4 regions of the Aneurinibacillus uraniidurans genome follow, and region 2 is predicted to be linked to each of the others. Evidence: riboswitches for the same ligand, from Rfam matches in the RefSeq annotation. Region 2 holds a riboswitch; each other region holds the start of a gene.

Region 1 (7,298 bases), 1.1 Mb from region 2:
AGTCGAATGCACATGCCGGTGGATTCATGAAAAAATGGGGTGTCGACTATGGGCACTCAAGTATCAAGGAGCATGCGTTTGCACAGTTTTGTATTGAAGGGGTATCCCGCTGGTTTACCGAAGCGTTAGAGACTGTACAGGCAGCGAAGTGGCTGTCATTTACCGAGTTTAGTCTGCGCTATCAGAAGCCAGAAGACTTTGTCGTTCCTGTTGAATTAGACAAGCACACGGAAGTAAAAGAACGGTATCTAGCATTTGGTCAGAAATGCCTTGCACGCTATGAAGAGCTCGTGCCGCTCTTTTTTGAATTGATTAAAGCGAAAAATCCAGCGATCACAGACGGTGCCGCAGAGAAATTGGCGTATGAGAATGCGCGTAATGCACTGCCGCTTGCAACGAAATCAAACGTTGCGATTACGGGCAATGCACGGGCGATCTCAGATGCGATTGCCGAGCTTCTTGCGCATGAAGGGTATAGTCAAGAGTTTGTAGAGACCGCCGAGAAGGTACGGCTTCATACGACGGAAGTTTTGCCATCTTTGATTAGTCATACGGAAGCCACACCGTTCCACCGTTCATACGTGGCAGATTTTTATCATCGTCGTGCAGCTGAACAGAAAGAACTGCCGCTATATAGTGGTCCGTTTGTGGAAATAGAAGACGATGCGCCTGCCCTTACATTTGTGCATACGGATGATATGACACTAGGGAATGTCTCGCTGATGAACCGCTTCAATGAACTGCCAGCGGTAACACGTGCGTTTGGCAAGCGGGTAGCGGTTGTATGTTCAGAGGGTTGTCACCATCAGATTATTCGTCACCGCGCATTTGATTTCTCGATTCAGCTTCCAGATACACGTTATGGCTTTATTTTGCCGCAGGAAGTTGTAGACGCGACTGGTACTGAGACAGCGGATCGTATTACGGATATTTTCCTATCCTTGCACGCTGAGTCGCATGAATTGTACGAAGCACTCATGGCGGCTGGACTTATTGGAGTTGCTCCGTACGTTGTTCTGAACGGCAATGCACGTCGACTGCCGTTCTATGCTAACATGTACGGACTTGCGCATTTCATTACCTTGCGTAAGGAGGAATACGCTCAGGATGAAATCCGCAGCGTAGCCGGTCAGCTTGAGCATATCTTCGCTGCTATGCAGCAGCAGCTGCCAGGCTTTGCGCTTGACCGTCACATAAAAAAATAGCTTGTTTTGCCGAGGGGCAGCCTCATACATCTATGGAGCAGCTCCTTTTTGTATAACATTTTTCCTATCGTTCGTAAAACTGTTAGAATTATTATGATACTAAAGGTTGTATACCTGCTATAAATAAAGAAAAGGGATTATCGCAGAGAGGAGCTGAAAGGATTGCGTGGGGTGGGAGAAGCAATAGATGTGAAAGACCATCTTTATCTGGCTTCAATTGTATTTGAGCACTCAAGTGACGGGATTTTAATTACAGATGCTTCTGCTATCATTATTAGCGTGAATCCTGCTTTTACGCGTGTAACGGGTTATCGATCTCAGGAGGTAGTTGGTAAGACGCCACGCATTTTGCGTTCGGGAAAACAACCGCCAGCTTTTTATTATCATATGTGGCGTTTATTAAAGGAGAAAGGAAGCTGGCAAGGCGAAGTATGGAACCGACGCAAGAATGGGGACGTCTATCTAGAATGGCTTCGAATTACGGCAATTAAAGACCGGATGGGCAGAGTAGTGTACTACATGGCGGTATTTGCTGATATTACGGAACGGGAACAGCTGCGTAATGAGCTGCTGCAGACAGCGAAAATTCAGCGCGATCTCCTGCCAGCGCCACTTGAAGATGACAGACTTAGATTAAAAAGTATTTACAGGCCATATCGATATGTAAGTGGAGACTTATACGGGTATAAGTGGACGCGGGACAAAACAAAATTGTTTGGATTTTTGATTGATGTGATGGGACATGGAGTTGCAACGGCCTTGCAGACATCAGGGCTGCGTATCCTGTTTCGCCAAGCGTTTGAGAGCAGCCGTTCACTTGCCGAGAGACTTGCTTATATTAATCATGAGGCGATGTGTTTGTTTACGGACGAATCATTTGCTGCAGCGATTTGCTTCGAAATTGATTTTACAACACATACACTTACGTATGCATCAGCTGGTATTACGTATTTTCTAGCATATACCGGGCAGGTAGAGGGACTTATTAAAGCATCGGGTATGTTTCTTGGTATTATGGATGGCGTACAGTATGAGCAGCATGAGCTAGCATTTGGCTCAGGAGATCGCTTCTTCTTTCTCACAGATGGCCTGTTTGATATGTTGCCGCTTTCATTTGCTGGAGAAGGAAAAGGATCATTCCGTTCTACGGTTGAGATGCTTGAGCGAATGGCATACAGCAAGGAATGCAGTGATGATGCGTCAGCGATTTGTCTGCAGATCCGATAGATAGATGATAGATAGATGGAGTGTAATAGGGGGGATACGCATGCGGGAGCTGCAGCTTGTCTGTATCAGGAAACAGGAGCTTCCATTCATACGGGAACAAATCCGTATATTCATCCAGGAAACAGTAACCGATGATAACATTTTGCTAGAGATTGCTGTCAATGAGGCCATTAATAACGCAATGCGGTATGGAAACAGAGGAGAGCATAGGGCGGTGACCATTCGGCTGCACAGCACAGGGAAGCGTCTGATGGTTCGGGTGCGGGATGAGGGAGAAGGGTTCGAGGGGAATGAACGATTGCAAAGGCTATCATACGCGCATTATTCTACCTCTGAGGAATTATATAAAGAATCAGGACGAGGTCTCTATATTATGAAGAAAGTAACCGATTATATAAAATATAATCAAAAAGGTAACGAGGTTATGCTAGTGAAATATACAGATTCATGTCGGAAGTCAGTTTCTGTACGGAATGACGCACTCGTTGCCTTAGGGGATAATGGCTAGAAGAACAGGAGGGAAAATTGCTTGAATATTAGACAAAAGCTAGTCATTGCAAATCTGTGTATTGTCGTATTTATGTTGGCTATGGCAGGATACTCCAATGTTTCGTTAGTACGAATTAATGAAAATGGCGATACAATGTATCATAACCGGGTGGTTCCCATATCGCAGCTTGGAGTGATTGGTAAATATGCGGAAAATACACGGGTGAATATGTTGTCCTCGGTTGTCTTTCAAAAACCAGAGCTGACAGATAAGGCCGAAGCAAACCTTGTACAAATTGCTAAAATTATGAAAGAATATAGTAGTAGTAACCTAACAGAAGAAGAAAGAAATATATTTACCCGCTTTACTACTTCCTGGACCGAGTTTGAAACGATTGTGCGCAACAATATAAAGCTTGTTAAAGCAGGCAAGTATGCAGAGGCACGAGCTGGGTTGCAGAAGGGAGGCGCACCATTCGGCAAAGCAAGTGAGGAGCTTGCGAGCCTGATGAAGCTGAATGAACAAATAGCGGAACAGCTTATGAATCAAAACGAGGAATCGTACCAGTTTACTCATTTTATTCTGATCGTTTTAAGTGTAGTATCTGTTCTTACAGCAATCGGGGTGGCGCTGGCATCTGGCACAGTCATCTCGAAACCACTGCAAAAATTGGCAGAGCAGGCTAGACGGATTGCAGAGAATGATTTAACGGTAGAAGACATAGAAGTAAAAAGTAAAGATGAGATTGGTCAGCTATCTAACTCTTTTAATCAGATGAAGAAAAATCTGCATGCTGTTGTGGGCGGTGTATATCGCGGTGTAGAAGAATTGTCAGCTACGTCGCAAGAAATGGCTGCTTCAAGTGAGCAGGTGAGTGCAGGGGTTCATGAAGTAGATAATAGTATTCACGAAGTAGCGACTGCTGCGGAAGCAGGAAGTCAGGCGGTGGTGGATGCTTCCAAAGTACTGTTAGAGCTCTCTTCTCTGATTCAGATTGCGAAGGATAAAGCGAACAGCGCGGCCGAGAACTCTGATGAGACGCTACGTACAGCTGAAAATGGCAAAAATATTGTAGCCGATACGGTGCGACGCATGGAAAGCATTCAGAACCGAACGGCAGAAACAGAGACATTAATTGCTACCCTGAATGAGTACTCCAAGGAAATCGAACTGATCACTGATACAATTACACAGCTTGCAGCTCAGACCAACCTGCTGGCGCTGAATGCGGCGATTGAAGCAGCGCGTGCTGGGGAAGCAGGAAAAGGATTTGCTGTGGTGGCAGATGAAGTGCGCAAGCTTGCGGAGCAATCGAATGCAGGAGCGGTTCAAGTGGCTGAGCTTGTACAAAAAATCTCCGAAAGTACGCTTCGAGCGGTTACTGCAACCCAGCAGAGCCGAACAGAGGTAGAAGAAGGTACGGTCATTGTGGCACAGGCGGGAGAAGCGCTATCTGCTATTTTACGGGCTGTATCCGCTACTGAGAAAGAAGTGCGCAGCATTGTCGCAGTAACGGATGAAGAAGTAGCTGGCTCTGATAAAATTATCGAATTGATTCATTCTTTGGCGACAATTGTGGAGAATACAGCCCATCATGCGCAGCAAGTATCCGCTACGACAGAACAAGTGTCTACATCGATGGAGACGATTGCGGCTAGTGCGGAACAGACAAGCGCGATGGCAATTGAACTGCGTTCGAGAGTGGACCAGTTCAAAATGTGAGAACAGGAGAGGAGTGTCAGTTGTACATATGATAGAAGATATTGTATTAGCTAACCAACAAGTACATGTTACACTGCGGGGCAACATTTATGTAGAACAGGCATCCTCTATTCGCGAGCAATTGCTTACCTATATGGAAGAGGGCCATAAAAATTTCATGATTAATGTTGCTGCTGTAGACTATATTGATAGCTCGGGGCTTGGCGTGCTTGTGGCACTTCACAAGCGGACGCAGCAGGTAGGCGGGCAGCTTACGATTCAAGGGCTGCGCGGAGTTGTCAAAGAGTTGTTTGAGCTGACGCGGCTTACCAAAGTATTTACGATTGTGTAATTCTATACAAGCATGCTCGCTGTTACAAGCGAGCATGCTTTTTTTATGCGGTTGTAAAACTATGAGGAGAGGGATACGATTGGGGGTGGAGGAGAGAAATATGAATACAAAACAAAAGAGAAAAGCAGGGATCGAAGCGGCTGTTGTGGGATTAGCTGGAGCACTGCTGTTCATGCTGCTGTATATTCCACTACCCTGGATTCTTGGACCGCTTACCGCTGTGATGGTGTGGAGACTGTCTACTGGACGCACATTGTATTGGTCGACTGCTTTGCGTTCATCCGGGCTGCTTGTACTTGGCTCTATGCTAGGGGCGGCTTTTACACATGAAACGGTTGTACAGATTATTCAGCAGCTTCCATATATGGCTGTTTCTACAATCGCTACGGTTGTGTTTAGTCTTTCACTCGGAGCATGGGTAGCATATCGAACGGGTCTTACGCTGCCGAGTGGTGTGTTTGGTAGTGTACCGGGCGGGTTATCACAGATGCTTGTCCTGAGTGAGGAAGTCGAAGGAGTAGATGCGACTGTAGTCGCATTTATGCAGACAATTCGCGTCATGAGTGTCATTTTTGCCGTTCCATTTCTGACGATCCATGGTATAGGAGTCGAACAAGCTGTGCCTATAGCTTCTAGCAGTGGGGGAACGGGTAATATAGACGGTTGGATGTATGCTTTGTATGCGGTGATTGCGCTTGGAGGAGCATGGATAGGCAGAAAAATCGGGCTGCCGACTAGTGTGCTTACCGGACCGCTGTTAGCAACGGCATGTTGTGCTATTTTTTATAGGCCTGTTCCACCGCTACCGCATACGATTATTTTGCTATCCCAGTTTGCGATCGGTGTTCATATTGGTTTGCAGATGAAGCCGCATATGCTTGGAAACGTTAAAAAGCTGGGCGGATATACGATAACAAGCAGTTTGCTGCTCATTTTATTTTCGTTACTCGTTGCCTGGCTGCTGACAAAAGTATCGTCGATGACGCTTTCCACTGCATTTTTAAGTACTGCTCCGGGTGGAATTGCTGAGATGGGAGTAACGGCGGCGATGGTCCATGCTGACCTGTCGATGGTAAGTGGGTATCAACTTTTCCGGGTCTTTTTTGTGATTTTTGCCGTTCCTCCGGTGCTTACCTGGTGGATGCGCCGCCTGCAAAAGCAGAAAACAAGCATATTATAAATAAGTTGCAAAAAAAAACCTATAAATATGTCTAAATTTTGAACATTATCCAGAAAAACTTCTTTTTTTCGCCAATATTCGATAGAATAAGAGCGTTGTTACGAGAGAGAAATAAAGGTGTGAAGTTACAAAAATTTACTTGCCGAATTCACGTACTGTGAAGCGGGGGAAAGTATTTCTTTTGGGGTGAATCTGCGCATGCGGACAGAGACCTTATCCTCTGAACCCGTCAACTAACCTCGTAGGCTCGAAGGGAGTAAATCGTTCTTGAAAAGAAAGAATTTTTGGTCTTTTTTACTTGCCGCCTCTATTACAGTCACTGGTCTATCTTTATCATTTGGAGCTGAGACAGCGTCTGCTGCTTCGACAGCGACACTTGCTTCAAAAGCGAAAAGCCTCATTGGAATACCGTATAAGTTCGGAGGCACAACACGTCAAGGATTTGATTGTTCAGGGTTTTTAAATTACGTATTTAAAAGCGAGAACATTACGCTTCCGCGTACAGCAAGCGGGATGTATCAAAAGGGCACGCCGGTTTCACGTTCAGCATTGCGGACAGGAGACCTCGTCTTTTTCAAAACATCGCGCAGCGGAGGGATTTCTCATGCTGGTATGTATATTGGCAATGGGAAATTTGTACATTCCGCAAGCAGCAGCGGCGTATCGATTAGCAGTCTCAATGATAAGCATTATTGGGCTAGTCGTTATGCGGGTGCGCGTCGCGTGAATTAACATCCATACATAACTTTCGCAAAGAACTCTCAACTGCAAATGTGCGGTTGGGGGTTTTTTTATTCCCGGTAATCGACGTCATCGGCTACGATTAAAATATCGACAAAGCGGGTATTTTTCATGATTCGGTTTATGATGGAGCCTTTGATGATTTCTTCCCAGCGGGAGCGGGCAGATTGCCCAAGGACCATCTGGGTAATGCCTTTTTCATTCACGAAGTCGATCATGATTTGTTCGGGCTTTTTTCCTCCTAACGCTCGAATGTGAAATTCTGCACCGAGGTCACGCGCGATTTGTTCCAGCTCAAGATGCTGTTTGCGAGTTGTTGCATTGAGACGATCAACCGGAGCGAGTGGAATAGTCAAAATGTACAGCTCGCATTTCAGGCGGCGGGCAATTCGCCAGCCACGG
Region 2 (7,298 bases):
ATTCTTTATTTTTAGGAAAGCCCCTAGGCACTCCTCTTTATGCTCCTCGGGACGATAGTCTTCCATGATAATCCGCACACGTTCATGCAGCGGTAATTGCACGATGATATGGACGCCGCTAATTTTAGCTTGCATGATAAACTCAGGAAGCAAAATCTTACCGATTCGTCGACTTTCCGCTTCCAGCACTACATAAGGAGCATCCTTCACTTCCTCAAGCTGATTCAATAATAAGGCATCGAAAGACTTCTGATTATTCGATTGCAATCCAATTTCCCCGAAAATCGAACCACGATGCCCGGCCGCTGCTTCCAGATCAAGTATCGGATAACCTTGCTCTTTTAAGCGGTGAAGAATATGCGTTTTTCCAGAGCCTGTATTTCCTCCCAGAACAACCGCACGTGGATGAAGATCGTATTGCGCAAGCCTTTCGACTACCCATTTCCGATAGGCCCGTACTCCTCCAGCTAGGCGTAAAGCACGTATGCCCATAAGCGAAAGTAACGTCGCCGTTGTTTTGCTTCGCATGCCTCCCCGCCAACAAAAAACAGCCAGTTGAGAATCATACTGCTGAAATTGTTTAATAAAACGAGGTAGCTTACTTGAAACAATTTCTAACCCACGTTCTTTCGCGGCATCCACACTCACTTGCTTATAGAGTGTACCGACTTCGGCCCGTTCCGCATTATCAAAAATAGGAATGTTCACACTTCCCGGAATGGTAGCTTCTGCAAATTCCGCAGGAGAACGAACATCGACTAGCATAAGCTCCCCTCTAGCATGTCGTTCAAGTAATTCCTGAATGTTTATATCTTGAAACAATGCAGTGCGCCCCCTATCACAAAACGGTTATGCGTCTTGGATTTTCATCCGTCACATATCCAATCCGTTTCGCCTCAACGCCAGCATGCACCAATGCTTCTAGCAGCTTCTCCGCGTCTTGATTCGCAACCGAAATCAATAATCCACCTGAAGTGACCGCATCACACAAAACATACCGATCGATCGCGTCAAGATCATCTGCAAACTGCACCGAACTTTCAACATGTGCAAAATTATTTTTCGTACCTCCAGGCATGCACCCACTCTCAGCCAACTCACGTACACGGGGCAAAACTGGTACGTTAGATCGTTCAATGGTAATCCCAACCTGACTGCCTTTTGCCATTTCCAGTGCATGTCCAAGCAGACCAAAGCCCGTAACATCTGTGCATGCATGTACGGTATAATTCGCCATTGTTTCCGCAGCCACTTTATTCAAAGTGGTCATAACCTTCGTAACACGTTCAATCTCCTCTTCATGAAGCCGATCATTCTTAATCGCTGTTGTCAAAATGCCGACCCCGATCGGTTTTGTTAAAATCAACTGATCTCCCGCCTGGGCATTTGCATTCGTTTTCACATGATCTGGATGAACGAGCCCCGTTACAGCAAGACCAAATTTTGGCTCATTGTCATCGATCGAATGGCCGCCAACGAGAGTCGCTCCGGCCTCGCGCACTTTTTCAGCTGCACCTTGCAAAATTTCCGCAAGAACTTGTTTGTCCAATTTGTGGATAGGAAAGGCTACGATATTCATAACCGTAAGCGGTTTTCCTCCCATTGCATAAATATCGCTGAGGGCGTTCGCTGCCGCAACCTGTCCAAATGAATACGGATCATTCACAATAGGCGTAAAGAAGTCGAGTGTTTGCACGAGTGCCAGATCGTCTGAAATCTTAAATACTCCGGCATCGTCACTCGTATCCAGACCAACAAGCAGATTCGGATGCGGCTCGGTCTTAGGTAAACGCTGAAGTACTTGCGCCAAATCCATAGGACCAATTTTACATCCACAACCTCCCTTCGTTGATAAGGCAGTTAACTTCAGATTATTGTTCGTCGACATAACAGATCTCCTTTTTGCATCATAACGTGCATAAAATTCCGATGGGTACACGTTAATAGTACACCAGGAAGATCTTTTTTCGCAAAATACGGCAAACTGATCTACGCAAGCTTATCGCAAAAATATGATCAATGTATGATCATGACGTAAAAAGTTTTCCCTTTCCTCATGATGGATACATAACCAGTAACGGCCTAATGTTCTCCCCGTAATTTTTCGTTATTGTAAAAATGTAAGTTGAAATTAAATGAGTGCCTAATCTGGGAAACCAGAACGGGGGAACCGTTTCTTGGGGTGAAATCGCAATTGCGATCGGGAAGCCTTTCAACCGAACCCGGCAGCTAACCTCGGCGGCATACGAAAGGGAGAATTTTTCTTTATGTTTAAAAAAGTCGTTTCTGTTGTCGTACTCTCTAGTGCTTTCGTGACAGGTATATGCAATGTAGCTATTCCAAATGCAAGCGCAGCAACCTATCACCATTCTCACCATCGCTCTCACCACCACTCCGCAATCCCATCGTCTGCAACGGCCTCACAGGGGCAGCAGGGACAAGGAGAGCAAGTTGCAGCCTACGCGGAGCAATTTCTCGGTGTCAACTATACACATGGGGGCCGCTCTCCACAAACTGGCTTTGATTGCTCAGGATTCGCCTATTATGTATACAAACATTTTGGCATTACCTTATCTACAGGACCAGCTGGCCAACTGCAGCAAGGGACACAGGTGAGTAAGTCAGACTTGCAGCCAGGGGACATTGTATTCTTCCGCTCCGAGAATTCTCACAGCGGGTACCATGAAGGAATTTACATTGGAAATAATAAATTCATTCATGCGGTTGCCCCGGGCAGACCTGTTCAAATCACAAACTTAGACTCTTCCTGGTATACACAGCGCTTCATAGAAGCTCGACGCTACCTATAAGACGTAAGACACAGCAAACCGCTACCTGATAAACGATCAGGTAGCGGTTTTTATCTGCACACTATGCTTTAAATTGTTTTACAATCTCCTCAAGTTCTTCCGCCATTTTAGCCAGGGATGCTGCCGTAGCAGACACCTCTTCCATCGAAGCTAATTGCTCTTCCGTGCTAGCTGACACCTCATTAATACCTTCTGATACTTTTTCTACTGTCTTTGTTACAGAGCGAATGGACGCCACAAACTGCTCGGTACTTGCTGTAATCTGTTGAACCGAAGCGGAAACTTCATGAATTTCATTGCTTACTTCATCTATCGATTGGTAGATTTGCGTAAAGGAGGCTCCAGCATCATCGACAACTTCCATCCCTTTCGCTACTTCTTTCCTACTATTCTCCATCGAACGTAAAGCCGTATCCATTTTAGTTTTAATCATATCAATTAATCCTGTAACACTGCCGGCTGATTGAGAGGATTGCTCTGCCAGCTTTCGAACCTCATCCGCTACGACAGCAAATCCTCGTCCATGTTCTCCCGCCCTCGCTGCTTCGATAGCAGCATTCAAAGCCAGAAGGTTTGTTTGACTTGATATATCTGTAATCAGCCCGGCAAAATTTCCAATTTGATCGATACTTTCATGTAAATGCTTGATAATAGTAGCTAACTCATCAACCGAGTTTTGAATGAAGTTCATCTGCTGAACGGCTGTAAGAATGGTTTCATTTCCTTTAGATGCTATATCAGAAGTTTTGGTCATCGATACAGAGGTCGTCTGCGTATGCTGAGCGATTTCCTGAAGTGTATCAGACATTTCAGCAATCGTTGCTGACATCCCCTCTACGTTTCTCGCCTCCTCCTCTGATCCAACCGCGATCTCATGAACCGTACCAGAAATATGCTCCGTTGCCTTAGCTGTTTCCTGAGAACTTGCCATTAATTGTTCGGAGGCAACCGCCAAAAGATCTACCCTTTCTTTTACCTGGTGTACAACTGTCTGTAAGGATTCACCCATATGATTAAAGTGATTTCCCAGTTGACCAAGCTCATCTTTAGCGTTCACACTAACTCTCTCTGTTAAATCACCTTTGCTGATTTTATCCGAAGCATCACTTAGCAATTTGAGCGGTCTTGTAATGGAAAGAATCACCCAATACGTCACAACAGCTCCCAACAGCAGCGAGACGATAATCGTAACAACCGTAGTAAAGAAAATACCTTGAACACTCTCTTGAATCTCTGCTAATTTTATCGTGCCAGCTACTTTCCATCCTGTAGTCGTATTCGTTGTAAAAAATGTTTCTTTTTGCTCTCCATCCTCGTTACCTATATATGTACCCTCATCCTTTTTAAAGAGCTCTCCCATAGTCTGTTCAGGGATCGCATCACCACTTTTTATCGTAGGATGAACAATGGCTTTCCTTGTTTGATCGATGATAAATCCATACCCATGTTCGCCAATTTTTGTTTGTTTCACGGAATTACTCAGATTGGTAAGATCTAAATCGATAGCAACAACCCCGCTCCCATCTTTCAACGGTTTTGAAGCGCTTACAACAATTACATTTTTAAGCTTATCAAGGTATGGTTCTGAAACACTTACGCTCTCTTTATTTTGCATTGCTTCTTGATACCATACGCGCTTCCTCGGATCATAGTCTGGCGCGAGTTTGTCTGCCCCGTCTGCAATCAAGATGCCCGTTTGTGTACCAACGTATGCAGACGTAATTTCTGGATGCGTATTTTGGAAACGATGTATAATGTCCATAACACGTGGATTTTGTTTTCCATCATATAAGCTTGCATCAATAGACTGAGATAAAAAACCTACACTCTTCTTCTCATTTTCTATCGTATTATTAATTAAGTCGTTTAGAAATTTCACGTTTCGTTCCGCAGAATTGACCATGTCGTTTTGTATCCGGTCTTTAGCGGTATTATACGAGAAACTTCCAATAACTAGACTCGGCAGCAGTAAAAGGAGAATAAACGCAACCTGTAACCTTCTTCCTACACTTGATGCAATCCAATTCATCATATACCTCAACCCCTCTTACTAACATCTGTGAATATAAACTGTATAATTCAATAAATAAATATTATCTATAAAATACCTTTTAGCATAGTGTAAAAATTGCAATATTGCATATAAAAAAAATAGACCGCCCTCCCCAGAGGTCTACGGTCTATTTTTGCTCTTACAAACTAGAGATTACATCCAAAGACGAAATAATCCCTCTACAACACCAAGCTGATACATATAATAAAAGCCAAAACATATACTAATGGCCCCGGTCACCCTGGCCAGCCAAAAATGGATGCCTGTACTTCTTGTGCTCATAACAAAAGGAATCGCCAACACCGTCGTAAATAATAACATCCCACAAACAGTTCCCAGGCCAAAAACGATAATGTAGGCGGCTGCCTGCCAGACTGTTTGAACGGTTTCCATCGTAAGCAGGATCATCGCCGCACTTCCGGCAAGACCATGAATAAAGCCAATAGCAGCCGATTTATAATACGATACATTTTTGTGTTGATGCTCATGGGTAACTAATGTTCCGTGCGAGTGAAAATGATTGTGTACATACCCGTCCCGGTGAGGATGAGCATGGGCATGAATTTTTTCCTTTTTAATTCTTACAAGACTATCAATCCCTAGATACACAAGCATGATACCGACCAAAAACTCAAGCGACATCGCCCACACTTCAGGTATTTGGCTTTTCAGCAAAATAAGTGTGATCCCTAAAATAAACAGCGTAGTAGTATGGCCAACTCCCCAAAACACACCCGCCAGCGCAGAACGCCCTATTTTTTTACTTTGGCTTGCGATCGTCGATACGGCAATAATATGATCGGGCTCAATCGCATGCTTGATTCCCATTAAAAAACCAAATACGAGAACGGATAAAAAACTAACGTCCATCATCTCTTCCCCCCGTTCCCTTGCCTAGCCTCTCATATCGGTCACGGTAACCCCGGATGTCTCCTGATGCTGATCCTGAAGTTTATGTTGAAGTTGATGCAGCTTTTTGCGCAGCTGTACAGCTAACTCCTCTGCTTCCAGAAAATCTGTCCGCAGCCCATGCAAACCGCGATTTTCGACAAAATCTCCCCATGAAGAAACATACGTATTCACATGGCGCACCAAATCTTCCATCTGACGTAAAGCAAGCTGAGCTTCACTTGTATTAACGATTTCTTTACACATTTTAATCTCCTCCATTTTATAAATTAGCAAATTCGCGGCAATGGCGTCCCAGAAAGCATATCCAGCTCTCGCGTTCCTCCAAGCGCCGTTTTTAGCAACACTTCACCATTCCCCGGTTCAATTCGGCCAATCTCCGCCGCCATATGAAATCCCGGAAACGCTCTTATAAAATCAACCAATGTCTCCGACTCCTGCTCTGATACGATGAATAATACTTTCCCCTCATTCGCAATATAAAGCGGGTCCATTCCCATCAATTCAAGCGCTCCTTTAACAGCTGACTGCATCGGCACTTTCTCCTCTTCCACAATCATCCGCACACCGGCGCTCACAGCGATTTCCTTCAGAGTTGTTGCCACGCCTCCCCTGGTTGGATCGCGCATAAAGCGTATCGTTTTAAATTCTGTCAGCGCACGGGCAATCAGCTTATTAAGCGGCTGGCAATCGCTAAGCAACGGTGGATCAAAACTGATACCTGCTCGTTCTGCTAGAACAGCCACCCCATGTTCAGCAATGCCACCATTAATAATGATTCGATCGCCTGGCTGAATTTGCTCGTATCCGAGTCGCTTAGGCTGCTCATTGAAGCCTATTCCTGTCGTGTTAATATACATGCGGTCACATTTTCCGCGTTCTACAACTTTCGTATCTCCGGCCACAATTCGCACGCCTGCTTCCCGTGCCGCTTCTGCGAGGGAGCGCACCATCTTCCGCAGCAAATCAATTTCCAGACCTTCTTCCAAAATAAAGCCAACCGATAAGTATGCAGGTGTGGCACCGCTGACAGCCAAGTCATTTACCGTTCCGGCAACAGCCAGCTTCCCAATGTCCCCGCCTGGAAACTCCAGTGGTTGAATAACAAAAGAATCCGTCGTAATCGCCAACTGACCCGCTCCGACAGCAACTGTAGCGGCATCCCCTTTCGCAGCAAGAGCTTCATCGCAAAACGCTTCCGCAAACACTTCTTCAATCAGCCGATGGGTAAGCAGTCCGCCATCCCCATGCGATAGCAATATCTTCATCCGTTTCATCCCCTCTATCCGTGAGCTACCACTTTTCCACGCTCATATTTGTAGTAGGTGGAGCAAGTACCTTCTCCCGATACCATGCAGGGACCAATCGGATTCTCAGGCGTACAAATTCCGGCAAACAGTTTACAATCAAACGGACGCATTTTTCCTTTAATGATTTCACCACACAGGCATCCTTTGATCCGCTTTGTTGCAGGCTTTTCCACCTCGATATGCTCTCTCGCATCAAATGTTCGGTACGCCTCACTC
Region 3 (7,298 bases), 210 kb from region 2:
CCGCGAATTTGCGGAGGAGACCGGGCTTGTCATTACGATTCGTGGCGTATATACGGTCCATTCAAACTTTCATAATCCGAGTCAGCATACCGTTGGCATCTGGTTTATGGCAGACGAAGCGGATGGAGAACTGATAGCAGGAGATGATCTGGATGCGGTCGGCTTCTTCGGATATGACGAGCTTCCAGAGCTTGCGTTCCCGACCGATAAGCTTGTTCTCCAGCAATTAAAACAGGAAAATCAGTTGTGTTAGCAGGACAATTTTAGTATGTACCGCTGTTTTGTCTGCTAAATTGTCACAATCGTGCTATACTTTTCACAAAAAGCTTGACTGGAAAGGAAGGAAGCAAGAGATGAAGCATTTGCTGAATCCACGAGTGCGTGATATTCAAATTTCGGGCATTCGTACATTTTTTAACCGGGTCGCGCAGTATCCTGATGCGGTATCCCTGACCATTGGACAGCCGGATTTTGCGACACCAGATCATATTAAAGAAGCAGGAAAACGGGCGATTGATGAGAACCGAACTACGTATACACCGAATGCGGGCTTATTGGCACTGCGCGAGGCAGCTAGTGCCTTTGTGAAGGAAAAATACGGTCTTACATATGATCCAGCGACAGAAGTCATTACGACAAATGGCGCCAGTGAAGCGATTGACATCGCGCTGCGTACCATTCTGACCGAAGGATGCGAGGTTATTCTACCGGCTCCTGTATATCCGGGCTATGAGCCGATTATTCGCCTGTGCGGAGCGACTCCGGTTTATGTCGATACAACAGATTCAGATTTTAAAATGACGGCGGATAAAATCGCACAGAAGCTGACGGTGAACACTCGCTGTGTCATCTTACCGTATCCGTCTAATCCGACTGGTTGTACACTCGACGAGCAGGCACTAACGGAGATTGCAAAGCTTTTGGCAGATCGTGATGTGTTCGTGTTGTCGGATGAGATCTATAGTGAGTTGATTTATGAAGGTACACATCGTTCACTTGCTTCGTATCCGGCATTGCGTGAGAAAACAATTGTCATCAATGGGTTGTCAAAATCGCATTCGATGACGGGCTGGCGGATCGGATTTACGTTTGCTCCGGCGTATATTAGCGAGCAGATGTTGAAGGTGCATCAGTATAATGCCACATGTGCTAGTTCGATCAGTCAGTATGCTGCACTGGACGCACTGACTGAGGGACGAAATGATGCAGATATCATGAAAGAGGAATATGATAAACGTCGCCGTTATGTATGTGAGCGGCTTACCAAAATGGGATTGGTCCCGGTTGTACCGACTGGTGCTTTCTATGTGTTTCCATCGATCCGGGAGTTTGGGCTGCCATCGTTTGAATTTGCATCGCGTTTGCTTGAAGAAAAACGGGTAGCGGCGGTACCAGGTGATGCGTTCTCCTCATATGGAGAAGGATACATTCGAATTTCGTATGCGTATGCTCTTGATGTGCTGGAAGAGGGGCTGAATCGCCTAGAAGCATTCGTGAACGAACTGCGGAGTCAGAGATAATGAGTAGAGAAAGTCTGCGTGATAAGCACGCAGACTTTTTTTGTCAGGATTTGTCCCGAATGGCTGTTAAATATAGTATGATGAAAAAGGAAGAGGAGGGGGATAATGGATAAAGATTATGCTGTGCGCATCCACCAGCGCAATTTACTTATAACCAAAATTATTTGGGGATTCTGGCTGCTGTTTAGTATTGTAGCATTTGGTGCAGATGCTGCTACAGTAGGGATTCTGCTCCCTGGTGGACTTGTATGTGGGCTTATCCCGTTCTTATTAAGTCATCGTCCCCAATACGCCGTGCTGACGATGTATGTCACCATCACCCTCCTGTTTAGCCTCTGTACGGCTGTCACGGCTTTTCATCCATCTCTATCGATGTTTATTTTTTTCTGGCTTGTTCTTGTGATGAGTTCCCTTTATATGCAGGTCTGGCCGATTGTATATGCAGGTACACTGACGTTCGGGGCGACATGTGTATTCTTTTTGTACCAGGCTGATCTGACTTCCGGGCAAATGATTTTATATGATGTGATCCCTTTTGGTCTATTGAGCATATGTTTGACAATTTTTCTTGTGGTTAACAGCCGGGTAAGTGAGCAACTTTGTGAGACAGCGGAACATAATCGTCAGGAAGCGATCGAAGCAAAGTCGCAGATGGAGAAGTTGCTGAATCGACTGCAAAAATCAGCCGAGCGGAAAATGGAACATATGGCGCTTCATGATGCACTGACAGGTCTTCCTAATAGTCGAAAATATCGTATTTTTCTAAAAGAATCACTGGCACGTTCCGCATCTTCTGGGCGAAAAACAGCTGTTCTTCTGCTTGATATTGACCGATTCAAATTTATTAATGATTCGCTTGGGCATAGGTTCGGTGATGAATTAATACGGGAAATTGCAGGTCGACTAAGAGAGTGTATGGGAACAAATCAGATTGTTGCACGGCAGGGTGGCGATGAATTTATGATGTTGCTTGAAAATGTGGCCTGTACCGAAATTGAAGACATGGCGAATTGTTTACTTCAAGCGGTCAGTAAGCCATTCATGTTGGAAGGGCACGAATTAATTGTAACTCCGAGTGTAGGGATTAGTCTGTATCCAGACGATGGGTATACAGTGGACACGCTGATTAAGAATGCGGATACAGCGATGTACCGGGCCAAAGAACAGGGAAGAAATACATACTGTTTTTATACGGGCGACATGAAGGAGACGAGCGCGCGGACGATGCTGCTTGAGAACCATCTGCGGCGAGCGATGGAGAATAAGGAACTTGTGCTGTATTATCAGCCTCAAATCTGTTTGCGTACCGGAAAATTAATAGGTGCCGAGGCATTACTGCGCTGGCAGCACCCACATCTTGGCTGGGTATTTCCATCTGAATTTATTCCGATTGCGGAAGAGACAGGGATGATCGTCTCACTTGGGGCCTGGGTACTTGAAGAAGCCTGTATGGCTGCTCGCCACTGGCAAAAGGAAGGGTACAGCTCGTTTCGGATCTCGGTTAACTTGTCTGCCCGTCAGTTCCGGGATCAGCGATTGATAGATACTGTGCTCGGCATACTAAAGCGAAGTGAGCTTGAACCGGAGTTTCTCGATCTGGAGATTACAGAAGGGATGGCGATTCATCATCTACACGACGTTGCCTGTACATTAGAAGCATTGAAAAAAGCAGGGATACATATTTCGATTGATGACTTTGGAACCGGATATTCATCGCTTAGCTATTTGAAGTCACTCCCCATTCATTCGATCAAAATTGATAAATCATTTATGCGGACGAATGAGGAAGGACAGGAGGCAGATTGGGCTATTGTATCGGCTGTTATTACAATGGCACATGGGCTTGGGTTAACTGTTATTGCAGAAGGGGTAGAGACAGAAGAACAGAGTGATATTCTTAAAGCGATGGACTGTGATGTCATTCAAGGTTATCTGATTGCCCGCCCGCTTGCTATGGAGGAGTTCGAGAAGTGGCTGCGTGGTCAGCAATCCCAGTCTTTAGTGTGATAGGGAATGGAGCATGCTCTTGTCAGTAATCATTGACGGATGATATGATGGCTACCGATACAAAGTGTTCGGCTAATGGACAGAAAGAGAGGATCTTCATGAGTCAATCATCTGGGTTTCTTAAATGGGATGAAGAAGCCAAGCAGCTGTTATCGGTAGTCTGTCGGAATTGCCCTGAGCCGCACTTTCAGCGTCGTTCTTCTAGTCTCTCGCATATCGGATGCTGCGCCTACGAGCCAGTTTTTACGTTGTTTGAGATCTATCGGATGATCGAATCCGGCCAGACCGACTTTTTTCTTAATCAAGTGTACAGTCATCCAGACAATACGGTATGCGAATATGAAATTATTACTGGGGCACGCATTGATGCACTTTTTTATGAAAAGCAGGCAGGGGAGGATGAGGCGCCGGTTGAACGCTATCATCGCTTGCTGCAGTCACCGCGCACCATCTATCAGGCGACGGATGAAAGGCTGGCTTATGCAGTTTGTCAATTCTTTGAAGATGGACGGGGATGCGGTCTCGATCCACGGTTTAAGACCGGCATTTGTCGTTCTTTTATTTGTACATCGATTGAGGATCAGCTATCTATGTCCGAACGCAAGCAGCTAGCAGACTGGCAGCGTATCATTCGTGAGGAGGGCGAGCCGTTTCATCGTCGTGAACAGGCGGAATTGGAGAAAAGGGGCTGGACTTTGTTAGATCATGTGGAGTTAATCGTTTCGTATTTTACGGAATTAGCACAAGTGAAGAAGGCAGACTCGCATCGATAATGAAGCGAGTCTGCCTTTTCGTATGTTTTACACATAGATATAGCACTCTAGTTAATAACACGGCGGGCAGTCAGGTAGTATTTTTTGTGCCAGCTGCTGTTTAGGCTGCTGATTTTGACATCATCTTGCGGGTTGGACATATGCAGCACTTGACCGTTTCCAATATAAAGACCTACGTGTGTCACATCACGCTTGCCTTGATTAGAGTTATAGAAAACGAGATCGCCTTTGCGAAGTTTGTTCTTTGGCACGTATTCACCAAGGCGTACCTGGCGATCATCATCACGTGTCTGCATATTGATGCCGTTCTTGCCAAAGATATAATAGATGAACTGGGAACAATCCATATATTTTGGTGGACGGTAGTTGTGGCTGTACTGTGCCTTGTGATTCATGAGGCTTTTACCAGTACGAATGATGCTATCAATTTTGGCATTTTCGTTGGATACATTCACAGTTTGTCCGAATTTTGCGGAAATAGAAGCCGCTTCTGCTTGCCCCGGAAGCAGAAGACCGCTAGCAAGCGTTACGCCTGCTAGAATTCCTGTTGCGAGTTTTTTCATCGATGTATTCAAGCTATTTTCTCCCTTTCCTATTATGCCGACGAGGTTAGCTGACGGGTTCGGTCGAAAGGCGCCCGATCACATCGTGTGATTTAACCCCAAAACAATAAAGGTTCCCCCGTTCCAAACAATGGTGTGTTTGGATTTGGCATGTTCTTTGTTACTTTTTATACCTTAACGTAAAGAAAGAAAGAGAACATTAGTTAACCAATGGCGGTATTTCCAATGGAATGGACAGCGATCCTCATTTAGCCTGAGTAATAAGAAAAAACCGCCTGTTTATGAAAAAACAGACGGTTTTTATTCAGGTTTTTTCCATCTTTAATACAGATAGTGCGTATAAAATGGGAGCTTCGATGGCACATTTGTATGTGTCATGCTGTCCGGCGAGGCGAAAGAGTTCTCGGTTTGGTTTTGGATTCACTTCAATAATCCAGACGTAGCCGTTTGTATCAATTCCAAGATCGATGCCGAATTCCAGAAAATTACCAAACCGGGATTCGATATGAGAGGCGAGTAGTAGGCTAATGTGCTGCATACTTTGCATGATGGATTCTGCTTTTTCCGCTGAGAACCGTCGAGTAAGTAATGTTAACATAGATGTCGCTTTCCCTCCGCTTCGCAGGTTGGAGGTCACAAGGCGGTCAGGGGATTGTTTGCCGACCATACCTGTTATGCACCACTGTCCGCATACGTCCTTCTGGACAAGGACCCGGCTATCACAGATCATGCCGGGTATGAGAGAAAGAGACAATCCTTGTTGGAGGACGAAGGTTTGCTTTTGCTGCTGTGCCCATGTCAGTACATATCGTTCGGCCGCTTCGAGCGAATGAGCAGTGTGGCGAATCACGCCTTCTTTGCCGCTGCGTCCTACCATTTCAAATCGTTGCTGGTGCCGCCGGATACGTAGAATCCCCTTGCCGCCGGAGCCATTGACTGGCTTGGCATATAAAAGAGGGAAGCGTCTAGTCAGCTTCCCAAGTGCTCCGGACGTGAGTGAGACTGTCACAGGCAGATGACGAGAAAGTTCCGGATGATGGCTAAAATGACGGTGCGCGTTCCATTTGTGAGCGAACCGGTTATTAACGTATCGCATCCGACTTTTGCTGCGGTATGCACTGTATATACGTAGGGCATCTCGCCTCATGTAACTAAAGCGGTCATAAACAATATCTGGTGTGCGCGTCTGTACGCGGGCCCATTTTTTTGTATGTGTGTTGTAACGAAAGCCTTGAACAGTCCCGTGTGCTTCGTCGATATCAGTTGGGCTGTATACGATAAGTACACATTTGTGACGATCGGCTACTTCTGTAAGCTGTGCGCAGTACGAACTACCTGCCAGAAATGAACCATGCCGGTATGTCAGAACGCCAATAAGAGGACAGATCGCTGAAGTCATACGGATTCAATATCCCCCCTCCTCCAGTCACCTGCTCCAAGCCAGAGGGTAGGTTTGCCTGTCACCCCGGTAATACAGGAGAATCCGACCATACCGACAGATAGGCACGTTTTCAGACTAGCTGTGTTATCGAATGCCACTCTTGCGTATAGCTTCCCGAGCTGAGTAATGGCCGTTTCGGTTAGATGTTTGCCCAGACCTCTTTCCCGCACATCGGTGCGTACCACGAGAAATGATTCCTTGCGCCCATAATCGGCTGTGGCAAGTATGCCGAGCATTTTTTTGTTTTTGATATGGACAAGAATGATCGCTCCGTCCTGGCTGAGTGATTCCGGTGTAAGAGAAGAAAGCCAGTGAATCGCTTGACTGGTGATGCGTTTATCCCCGTTTTTACGGATGAAGTTGATCAGCCGATGGCGATTGCGAGCGAATGAGTCTGCATCAAGCTTTCGTGTGGACATGGTGTACGCCTCCTTTCGAGCGGATAAAACGAGACTGATATTGGGCATATTCGATTGTGCGGCGCAGAGACAGCTTGCGAATATGAGGTTCATCGAATTTTCCTGGTTTTGAATTGGCTTCGATAAACCAGATGCGCTCCTGCTTATCCATTCCAATGTCCATGGATACTTCGCCTAATGTTGGCCACTCTTTTTCGAGAGAGCGTGCAATCATTAGAGCAACGCGTCGAATCGATTTCAACAGGTCAGCTGGGGAGGAGCGTGGGAAGGCGGCTGGTAAAATAGCGTATGGTGACTGAATCGAGCCGCCTTGCGGTACATGGGTTGTAATGCGGCCGCTGCCCGCCAGCCGAATGCCGATGCCGGTTACGCGCCATTCGCCATATCCGTTTTTTTGAGCAAGTAGACGCATATCGAATAGTTTGTCATGAAACGTGGCGAGATGAATTCCCTGTTGGATCAAGTAGGGACCGTCAAGGCGCGGGGACAGAAAGTTCCATAGCATATCTCGACTCGTAAATATCTGCTTTACCGTTGATTTCTTGAGCTGGTACTGTAGCATAAACGAAGTTCGC
Region 4 (7,298 bases), 1.1 Mb from region 2:
CCGCGAAGCCTGGAGATACTGTAACACTTCCCGCCGGCACATATGAAGGACCCATCCGTATCACCAAACCTGTCACGCTTCTTGCTAAGCCAGGTGCCGTACTAGAAGGCAACCACGAGGGAAGCGTACTCCTTATTGAAGCGGATAACGTAACGGTGCAGGGCCTGACCATCCGTGGGACAGGAGAATCAGTAGCCAATTTCGACGCTGCAATCAAAGTCTCGGGCAATCACGTCATCCTGCGTAACAATACCATTCAGACCGATGCGTTTGGGATTCATTTTGATCATAGCACCGGGTCAAAAGCTGAGTCTAACACCATCAAAGGTCGTAACGACATTCCACTCCCTCAGCGGGGAAACGGAATCCAGTTAACAAATAAAGGAAAACACATATTAGAAAACAATCACATGTATGACATGCAAGACGGTGTTTATTTTGACGGTACGTATGACAATATCGTTCGCAACAATTCTGTAGCAAACTCACGCTACGGCTACCACGTCATGTTCTCTGACCGCAATACGTTGGAACATAATCAAGCTACGAATAGTACGATCGGGACAATGGTCATGGATGCGGAAAACACACGAATCGTAGGGAACACTTTTTCCGGTCAGCGCAACAGTCAGGGATATGCCCTGTTTCTGTATGATGCGCGCGGCGCAACTGTCACCAACAACCAGTTAACACGCAACTCAATCGGACTTGCGCTTGACATGACCGATGGTGTGACCATCAGCAACAATCGCATCGCAGAGAACGCAATTGGCGTCAAGCGTGTTGGCAACGTACTGGATACTCATCTAACCCGCAATGTTTTTACAGGCAATGTTCGCCCAATTGGTGGTAAAGCGACATGGCCAGCGGATGTATGGAGCTTGAACAAAGTAGGGAACTACTGGGATGACTACAGTGGATTTGATCTAAATGGAGACCAGATCGGAGACAGTCCATACCGCATGGCAGACGACATGCTGAAGACAATGGATCAGAACCCGCTGCTGGCGATTTTTTATGCGAGTCCGCTTCAACAATTGCTCGAACAGCTAACCGGGGCCGATGGAACATTCGATCACTACCCGTTGCTTTTACCACCAACCACTTCATAATTTTTTACCTACAATACTAAGGAGGAACAAACATGACAAAACGATTCTTACTAAGCATTCTTTCTTTCTGTCTAGTAGCGATCCTGGCAGCCTGCGGCCAAAAGGCAGAAGCACAGCCGCAGCCGATTGACGAAAAGGTAGATACATGCGCTCAATGCCATATGGCGATTAAAAACAACGGCTATGCTGCCCAATACGTAACAGAAGACGGCAAAGCTTTAAAGTTCGATGACCTTGGTTGTCTTCACAAATATGAAAGCGAACATAAAGAAGACAAAATTGCCGCTCAGTTCGTTCAAGACAATCAATCTAAAGACTGGTTGAAGCTTGAAAATGCATCGTATGTGCTTGCAAGTACCGTTCCGACACCAATGGGCTATGGCGTACATGCTTTTAAAGACACTGCTGCAGCTAATGCTTTTATAAAAGAAAAAGGGACAGGCACGGTAATGAGTTATACTGACCTACAAAAGCATGACTGGAAAATGGACAAGGGCAACATGATGCCGATGGAAGGCATGAAACACGGTCAAATGAAACAAGGTGAAACCGGACAACACCAAATGCAGCAGAGCGATATGAAACCGGCCCATCAATAAGAATGAAACAGCCAACTGTTTTCCGACAACTAGCAGCCGTTGCTGCTTATGAACTGCGAACCTTGCTGCACAGCCGCTGGCTGGCAGCATTCGCTGTCTTATTCGCTCTGCTGAACATGTTCATGCTGATCTGGGAAGCTCGCCTAATGCCCGCTGGTGGTGATGCGTCCGGCTTCACCCGTCAGGCAGCATCCCAGATGAATCTCATGCTCCAGCTCGCGCCACTTATGAGTCTTACCATTGCGTCTCTTTCGCTTGCATCGGAACGAAACGACGGCATGACCGGACTTTTGCGCACATATCCATTGCCACCAGCTTGCTATATCCTGGGCAAATTCTTCGGGCTATTCGGTGCATTCCTGCTGACATTGCTCGTCGGTTTTGGAATTGCTCAGCTTCTCGGTCTGTTTCTTCTACCTGGAGCTACCGTCTCACACACACTTCCACTCCTCGCTATGGGGATTGCTCTGTGCGGCATATGCAGTGCGATTGGTCTCTGGATCGGGGGAAGGGTCCAAAGTCGGCTTGGTGCCGTTGCAGCTAGCCTGCTAATCTGGTTTGTTTCTGTTTATGTATACAGCATGGTTCTCATGGTCGCCCTGCCTTTTGCTCCAACTTCGGCACAGCAGCCAGTTCTGGCTGGTGCACTTGTGCTGAATCCAGTGGAAGCCGTCCGAGTTGCTTCCGTATTCTGGCGGGGGGATGGCTATATTTATGGCCCTGCCTTCTACTACTGGGAGCAGTGGTTTAACTCCGCTGCTGGGATTGCGACAGCAACCATCATTATACTTCTGTATATAGCTACTCCACTTCATTTTGCAGCAGCACGCATACGACGCGGGAGAGGATGATGCTTCATGATTACCATTGAACAAATTACGAAAAAATACGGTCCTCAGACCGCACTCGAACCCTTGAGCCTGTCGATTGCATCCGGCTCTTGTGTCGCACTGTGCGGCGGCAATGGCGCAGGTAAAAGCACTTTGCTTCATATGATGGCCGGCACACTTCACGCAGATGGTGGTACGATTAGTGGGCTTACCAGCAACAGCACCGGCTTCATGCCTGATGCCATTCATGTCCCACCTGGTGTAAGTGCCCGTCGTTGGCTCTTCTATCTGGCTGACTTGAAAGGATGCGACCGGGGCGAAGTCGATAGTGTACTAACTATGACAGGACTCACGCACGCGGCGGATAAAGAACCTGCTGCCTTTTCACGCGGCATGCTGCAGCGCCTGCTATTCGCTCAGATGATGCTTGGCAATCCGGACATCCTCTTGATGGATGAACCAGGTAATGGGCTTGATCCGTTCTGGGTAGAGGAGTGGAAACAGCAAGTGCTCACCTGCCGGGAACAAGGTAAAACGATTGTATTCTCCTCTCACTTGCTGCACGATGTACTGGCTGTAGCCGATCGGATTATTCTATTGCATGAAGGTCGCCTGATCGTAGATGAACCTGCGGAGGCTTGGAAACAGGATACTCGTACACCGGAACAGCGTTTTCTTGACCTGCTTCGGGCATAAAAAAGCGCCCCTGCCATTTTTCCGGCAGGGGCGAATGTATAGGGGGAGAAAGAGAGAGAAAATTTTCATGCTACTATTGTATAGTATGCCCTTTATCCCCATTTGTTAAACATCTATTCAAAATTTAGTTTCATGAATATCCATGCTCGGTGTACCAAAAGTAATACCTTCCAAATGATTCCTAGGGGATTATGATAGCCCTTTAATAAAGAGCTACTTTGATTCGTCGGTAATCGTCATAAATATAATAATCATACAGCTTACGCTCGGATTTCAGCTCTGTACATAATTTTTCAAGTTCAAACAAGTGAGAAATTCCTGTACGTTCCATGCATTCTTCTACAAGACTACTTGGTTCGCAATAGGCATACTCTAAAAGTGTTTGCAATAAACTTTGCTTCCGATCTTGTGACATATGATATTCACAATTACTTACTACTCCTCCCATATTCCCCCTCCTTTTTCTATAATATTACAAAAATAATGCGAGAAATTTAATAAATATCGGGGGTTAATTGTTACAAAATTGTTACTATTATTCGTTTTTGACATTCATTTGAACAGGGGGAATGGCAGGCGGTACAGCACCAGGGACCTCACTTCCAACAGCTTTCCCGTTACCATCATAATAAAACTGTGGGACATCCCCTACAATCAATGTATTCGAGATCGGAATTTCCATCGTAAGCGAGGTAGGCTCTGTCGTAAACGGAATCACAATTTTAATCTTCGTATGAACAACCACATAAACGGTAACAAGCACCATGTTAATACCTGCCTCTTTTACTTCTGGCTTCAGCTCTACATGGGAGCTTCCATATGGAACAAGTGTGACCGGAATGTCCGGTCCATACTGGGCAAGCAAATTACTTCGTAACGCCTGCCCAAGTGGAATTTTTTCTGGTGTTTGTTCTAATTTTTCTAGCGTGCGCCCGACATTTTCGGTAACATCAGCTACAATAGGCGCATAACGATTATAATCAAATGACGCCACTTGTATCTTTCCGTTTTTATCTTTTTGTACCTGAACAAGTTCTTTAAAATTCGTCTGTTTTACGATCTTTTCACTAATCGCATCATGAAGTGTTTTCGTCGCCATCTGCTCTACACGGGCACGAGCAATATCTCGAATAACCGGCTCAAGATTCTTCTCGATATAATAGAACGTCTGAATTGATAATCCGAGAAAAACGGCAAGAGAGATAAGAAACATATAACGTGACGGTATTGGTGCACGCACCGAACGTTTTTTTCGCCGCTTCATCTGTCCCCTCCTCTCCCCTGCTAAGTATATGCACAGCCGGTCATTGCTAGAAGATGCAGCAAAAAAGAGGCCGTCCTCACTCGGACGGCCTCCATTCTATTCCATTTTGACTTTGCATTTCTTTTCTAGATCGCAATCTAATATGAACATCTCAACTTGCTCCCCAAGCTTTGTACTAATATCACTGTGGCTTGAAATAACCTGGCAGCCTGTAATGGTCGAGATGATCTCTTCCGTCTGTACGCTGTGCGTCTCGCGAAGAATCCGCCGCATTTGCTTCACCAGCGGACGTCCCCGTTCTGTATGAGCTAATGCCTTTTCTTCTTGCGTTAACACATCTTTTAAGCGAACAATTACCATATCGCGAATAATGTATGTTTTAGTTTCTTTTGGTCCTCTGCCAAGTATACCGCGCAAAAATTTAATGTATGCCTCACTAATTGTCGACTCCATGTGGCTTTTTACTACTTGCCCCATTCCTCTAATTCCTCCCCATACGCTTACGAGGTTAGCTGTCGGATTCGGATGTGAAAAGTCACCCTACACGGCTCTGCCGCGATTCACCCCGTGTACAAATATCTATCTTGTACAGTTGGTTCCCCCGTTCCCGATCCGGGACTCAGCGATCTAACGATATATGTATTAAAATGATGGTAGTATCTTACTCCCGCTGCTAGAACTTTGTAAAGTGATAAAAAACGCTAAAAAAAAGAGATTTCATTTGATTGCGAGTATTTTATCCTCATTTTTCCGCCTAAATCATTGCTTTTGTTCCTATTTTCCTCATATTCACGGTTTTATTTTTATTCGAGTCCGCTCGTATAATTAAGCACATGAAGCAACCGCATATTCGGCCTAGTCCCGGCGCGCCGGGAACGGAGGAACCAATCTTTTGGGGTTAATCTCTGCTTTTGCAGAGAGGGATGAGAATACTCTTTCGCCATCCTACCCGTCAGCTAACTTCGTCGGCTAAAGCGAAGGAGGTCATAGACCGCCTATTGAGGATGGTTTTTTTGTTGCCTTTTTAAGGTAAATCAAACCATTTATTCAAGTTGTTTGCAGGTCTTTTTTTCTTTGCTTATTATTTAGAGCAAAAAAGAACAGGGGGACTTGATGCAGGTCCGTGCCAGGCACGGATGGGCATTCGGTAGACCGATGATGCTTTTTCTCTATCAGATTGATCATGCAGGATGCGCGTTTACAGCGCTCGTTTCCGCATGCCATTTTCTGATGGAGAAGGAGATATTGTCGGTCTATTTTTTATTCCATTTTTCAGGAAAGGAGGGATCACGCTTGTTCAATGATTTTGTAACGGTTGGACTATTTGCTGTATCATTTCTTTCGTTTTTCGGATTCACCATATTTTGCGAGAAAGCGTAAGGGAGGAATTCTACATGACAATGGGATTTGTACAGGTAGCGATTACGCTGGCAATTTTTCTTTTGCTAGTAAAACCAATGGGGCGCTACCTTGTAAATGCATTTGATTATAACCAAACTGCGCTTGATCGCGTCTTTGGACCGTTTGAGCGATTGATCTATCGACTCATGGGTGTTACCGAAAAAGAGTCAATGGGCTGGAAAGCGTATACCCTGGCTGTACTTTTGAGTAATTTTATTATGCTTCTGCTGATGTATGCTGTACTGCGCCTGCAAAAATATTTGCCGTTTAACCCGGATGGCATCGACAATATGCCGAGCGCACTTGCCTTTAATACAGCAGCTTCATTCATCACAAATACAAACTGGCAGGCATACAGCGGAGAGAACAGCCTCTCTTATTTCTCACAAATGCTTGCGATCACATTTCCGATGTTTACCTCGGCAGCAACCGGCCTTGCCGTAGCGATCGCTTTTATTCGCGGGCTTTCCGGGCGCAAGGATGATTTGGGTAACTTCTATGTTGATCTCACCCGCACCATTACACGAATTCTTCTTCCACTCTCGTTTTTCGTTGCGCTGTTCCTCATTTTTCAAGGATCACCGCAAACGATTCACGGAGCTGTAACAGCTACAACGCTTAGTGGAGCGGAACAAACGATTACACGCGGTCCAGTCGCTTCGCTTGAATCCATCAAACATCTGGGCACGAATGGCGGCGGCTACTTCAGCACGAATGCAGCTCACCCATTTGAGAACCCAACCGCACTCACGAATCTCGTTCATATGATATGCATGATGCTCATACCGACTGCGCTTGTGTACGCATTCGGTGTAATGGTACAAAACAAACGGCAAGGCTGGAGCGTTTTTGCTGCGATGAGCATCATTTTTCTCACTATGCTCTCCGTCGTATTTTTTGCCGAATACAAAGGTACGCCAGCCCTGCAAGCACTTGGGGTCAGCGGCAATATGGAAGGCAAGGAAGTTCGCTTCGGACTCGCTGGCTCGGCTCTGTTTACAACCGTAACCACAGCGGCCACAACCGGCTCTGTTAACAATATGCACGATTCCCTTACCCCGCTCGGCGGCATGGTTCCGCTCGCACAAATGATGCTGAATAACGTGTTCGGCGGCAAAGGTGTCGGGTTATTAAACGGTTTGCTCTATGTCATCCTGACCGTATTTATTTGCGGCTTGATGGTCGGACGAACACCGGAGTTCCTCGGCAAAAAAATTGAAGCAAAAGAAATTAAGCTTGCTTCCATTGCCCTGCTTACTCATCCTGTCATCATTCTCGTTCCCACAGCGCTTGCATTCTTGCGCCCGGAATCAATGGCATCGATTTTAAACGGTGGATCGCACGGCATTTCCGAAATACTCTACGCCTTCACATCAGGAGCAGCAAATAACGGGTC

Evidence for each region. Region 2 has a riboswitch for cyclic di-AMP ahead of PO771_RS16725 (C40 family peptidase). Riboswitches for the same ligand answer to the same signal wherever they lie in the genome.
Region 1: linked by a shared signal. The riboswitch ahead of PO771_RS02925 (C40 family peptidase) and the one ahead of PO771_RS16725 (C40 family peptidase) in region 2 are both predicted to bind cyclic di-AMP.
Region 3: linked by a shared signal. The riboswitch ahead of PO771_RS15675 (C40 family peptidase) and the one ahead of PO771_RS16725 (C40 family peptidase) in region 2 are both predicted to bind cyclic di-AMP.
Region 4: linked by a shared signal. The riboswitch ahead of PO771_RS02955 (Na-translocating system protein MpsC family protein) and the one ahead of PO771_RS16725 (C40 family peptidase) in region 2 are both predicted to bind cyclic di-AMP.

The regions. Positions count from the first base shown of each region.
Region 1 is NZ_CP116902.1:563,527-570,824, forward strand. Features, by position in the region: gene PO771_RS02895 (FAD-dependent thymidylate synthase) at 1-1,205, shown strand, start outside; gene PO771_RS02900 (SpoIIE family protein phosphatase) at 1,377-2,432, shown strand; gene PO771_RS02905 (ATP-binding protein) at 2,473-2,940, shown strand; gene PO771_RS02910 (methyl-accepting chemotaxis protein) at 2,962-4,644, shown strand; gene PO771_RS02915 (STAS domain-containing protein) at 4,673-4,975, shown strand; gene PO771_RS02920 (AbrB family transcriptional regulator) at 5,076-6,155, shown strand; cyclic di-AMP (ydaO/yuaA leader) riboswitch at 6,286-6,417, shown strand; gene PO771_RS02925 (C40 family peptidase) at 6,423-6,887, shown strand; gene PO771_RS02930 (universal stress protein) at 6,947-7,298, opposite strand, start outside.
Region 2 is NZ_CP116902.1:3,341,568-3,348,865, forward strand. Features, by position in the region: gene mnmH (tRNA 2-selenouridine(34) synthase MnmH) at 1-822, opposite strand, end outside; gene selD (selenide, water dikinase SelD) at 839-1,888, opposite strand; cyclic di-AMP (ydaO/yuaA leader) riboswitch at 2,131-2,259, shown strand; gene PO771_RS16725 (C40 family peptidase) at 2,268-2,810, shown strand; gene PO771_RS16730 (methyl-accepting chemotaxis protein) at 2,872-4,842, opposite strand; gene PO771_RS16735 (urease accessory protein UreH domain-containing protein) at 5,017-5,733, opposite strand; gene PO771_RS16740 (hypothetical protein) at 5,758-6,018, opposite strand; gene hypE (hydrogenase expression/formation protein HypE) at 6,042-7,040, opposite strand; gene hypD (hydrogenase formation protein HypD) at 7,055-7,298, opposite strand, start outside.
Region 3 is NZ_CP116902.1:3,134,616-3,141,913, reverse strand. Features, by position in the region: gene PO771_RS15695 (NUDIX hydrolase) at 1-253, shown strand, start outside; gene PO771_RS15690 (aminotransferase A) at 354-1,520, shown strand; gene PO771_RS15685 (putative bifunctional diguanylate cyclase/phosphodiesterase) at 1,626-3,527, shown strand; gene PO771_RS15680 (hypothetical protein) at 3,626-4,300, shown strand; gene PO771_RS15675 (C40 family peptidase) at 4,348-4,875, opposite strand; cyclic di-AMP (ydaO/yuaA leader) riboswitch at 4,884-5,024, opposite strand; gene PO771_RS15670 (YheC/YheD family endospore coat-associated protein) at 5,168-6,262, opposite strand; gene PO771_RS15665 (N-acetyltransferase) at 6,259-6,723, opposite strand; gene PO771_RS15660 (YheC/YheD family endospore coat-associated protein) at 6,704-7,298, opposite strand, start outside.
Region 4 is NZ_CP116902.1:574,600-581,897, reverse strand. Features, by position in the region: gene PO771_RS02985 (right-handed parallel beta-helix repeat-containing protein) at 1-1,112, shown strand, start outside; gene PO771_RS02980 (nitrous oxide reductase accessory protein NosL) at 1,145-1,711, shown strand; gene PO771_RS02975 (ABC transporter permease) at 1,714-2,562, shown strand; gene PO771_RS02970 (ABC transporter ATP-binding protein) at 2,569-3,237, shown strand; gene PO771_RS02965 (hypothetical protein) at 3,440-3,685, opposite strand; gene yunB (sporulation protein YunB) at 3,773-4,501, opposite strand; gene PO771_RS02955 (Na-translocating system protein MpsC family protein) at 4,598-4,978, opposite strand; cyclic di-AMP (ydaO/yuaA leader) riboswitch at 4,985-5,136, opposite strand; cyclic di-AMP (ydaO/yuaA leader) riboswitch at 5,344-5,487, shown strand; gene PO771_RS02950 (hypothetical protein) at 5,615-5,881, shown strand; gene kdpA (potassium-transporting ATPase subunit KdpA) at 5,902-7,298, shown strand, end outside.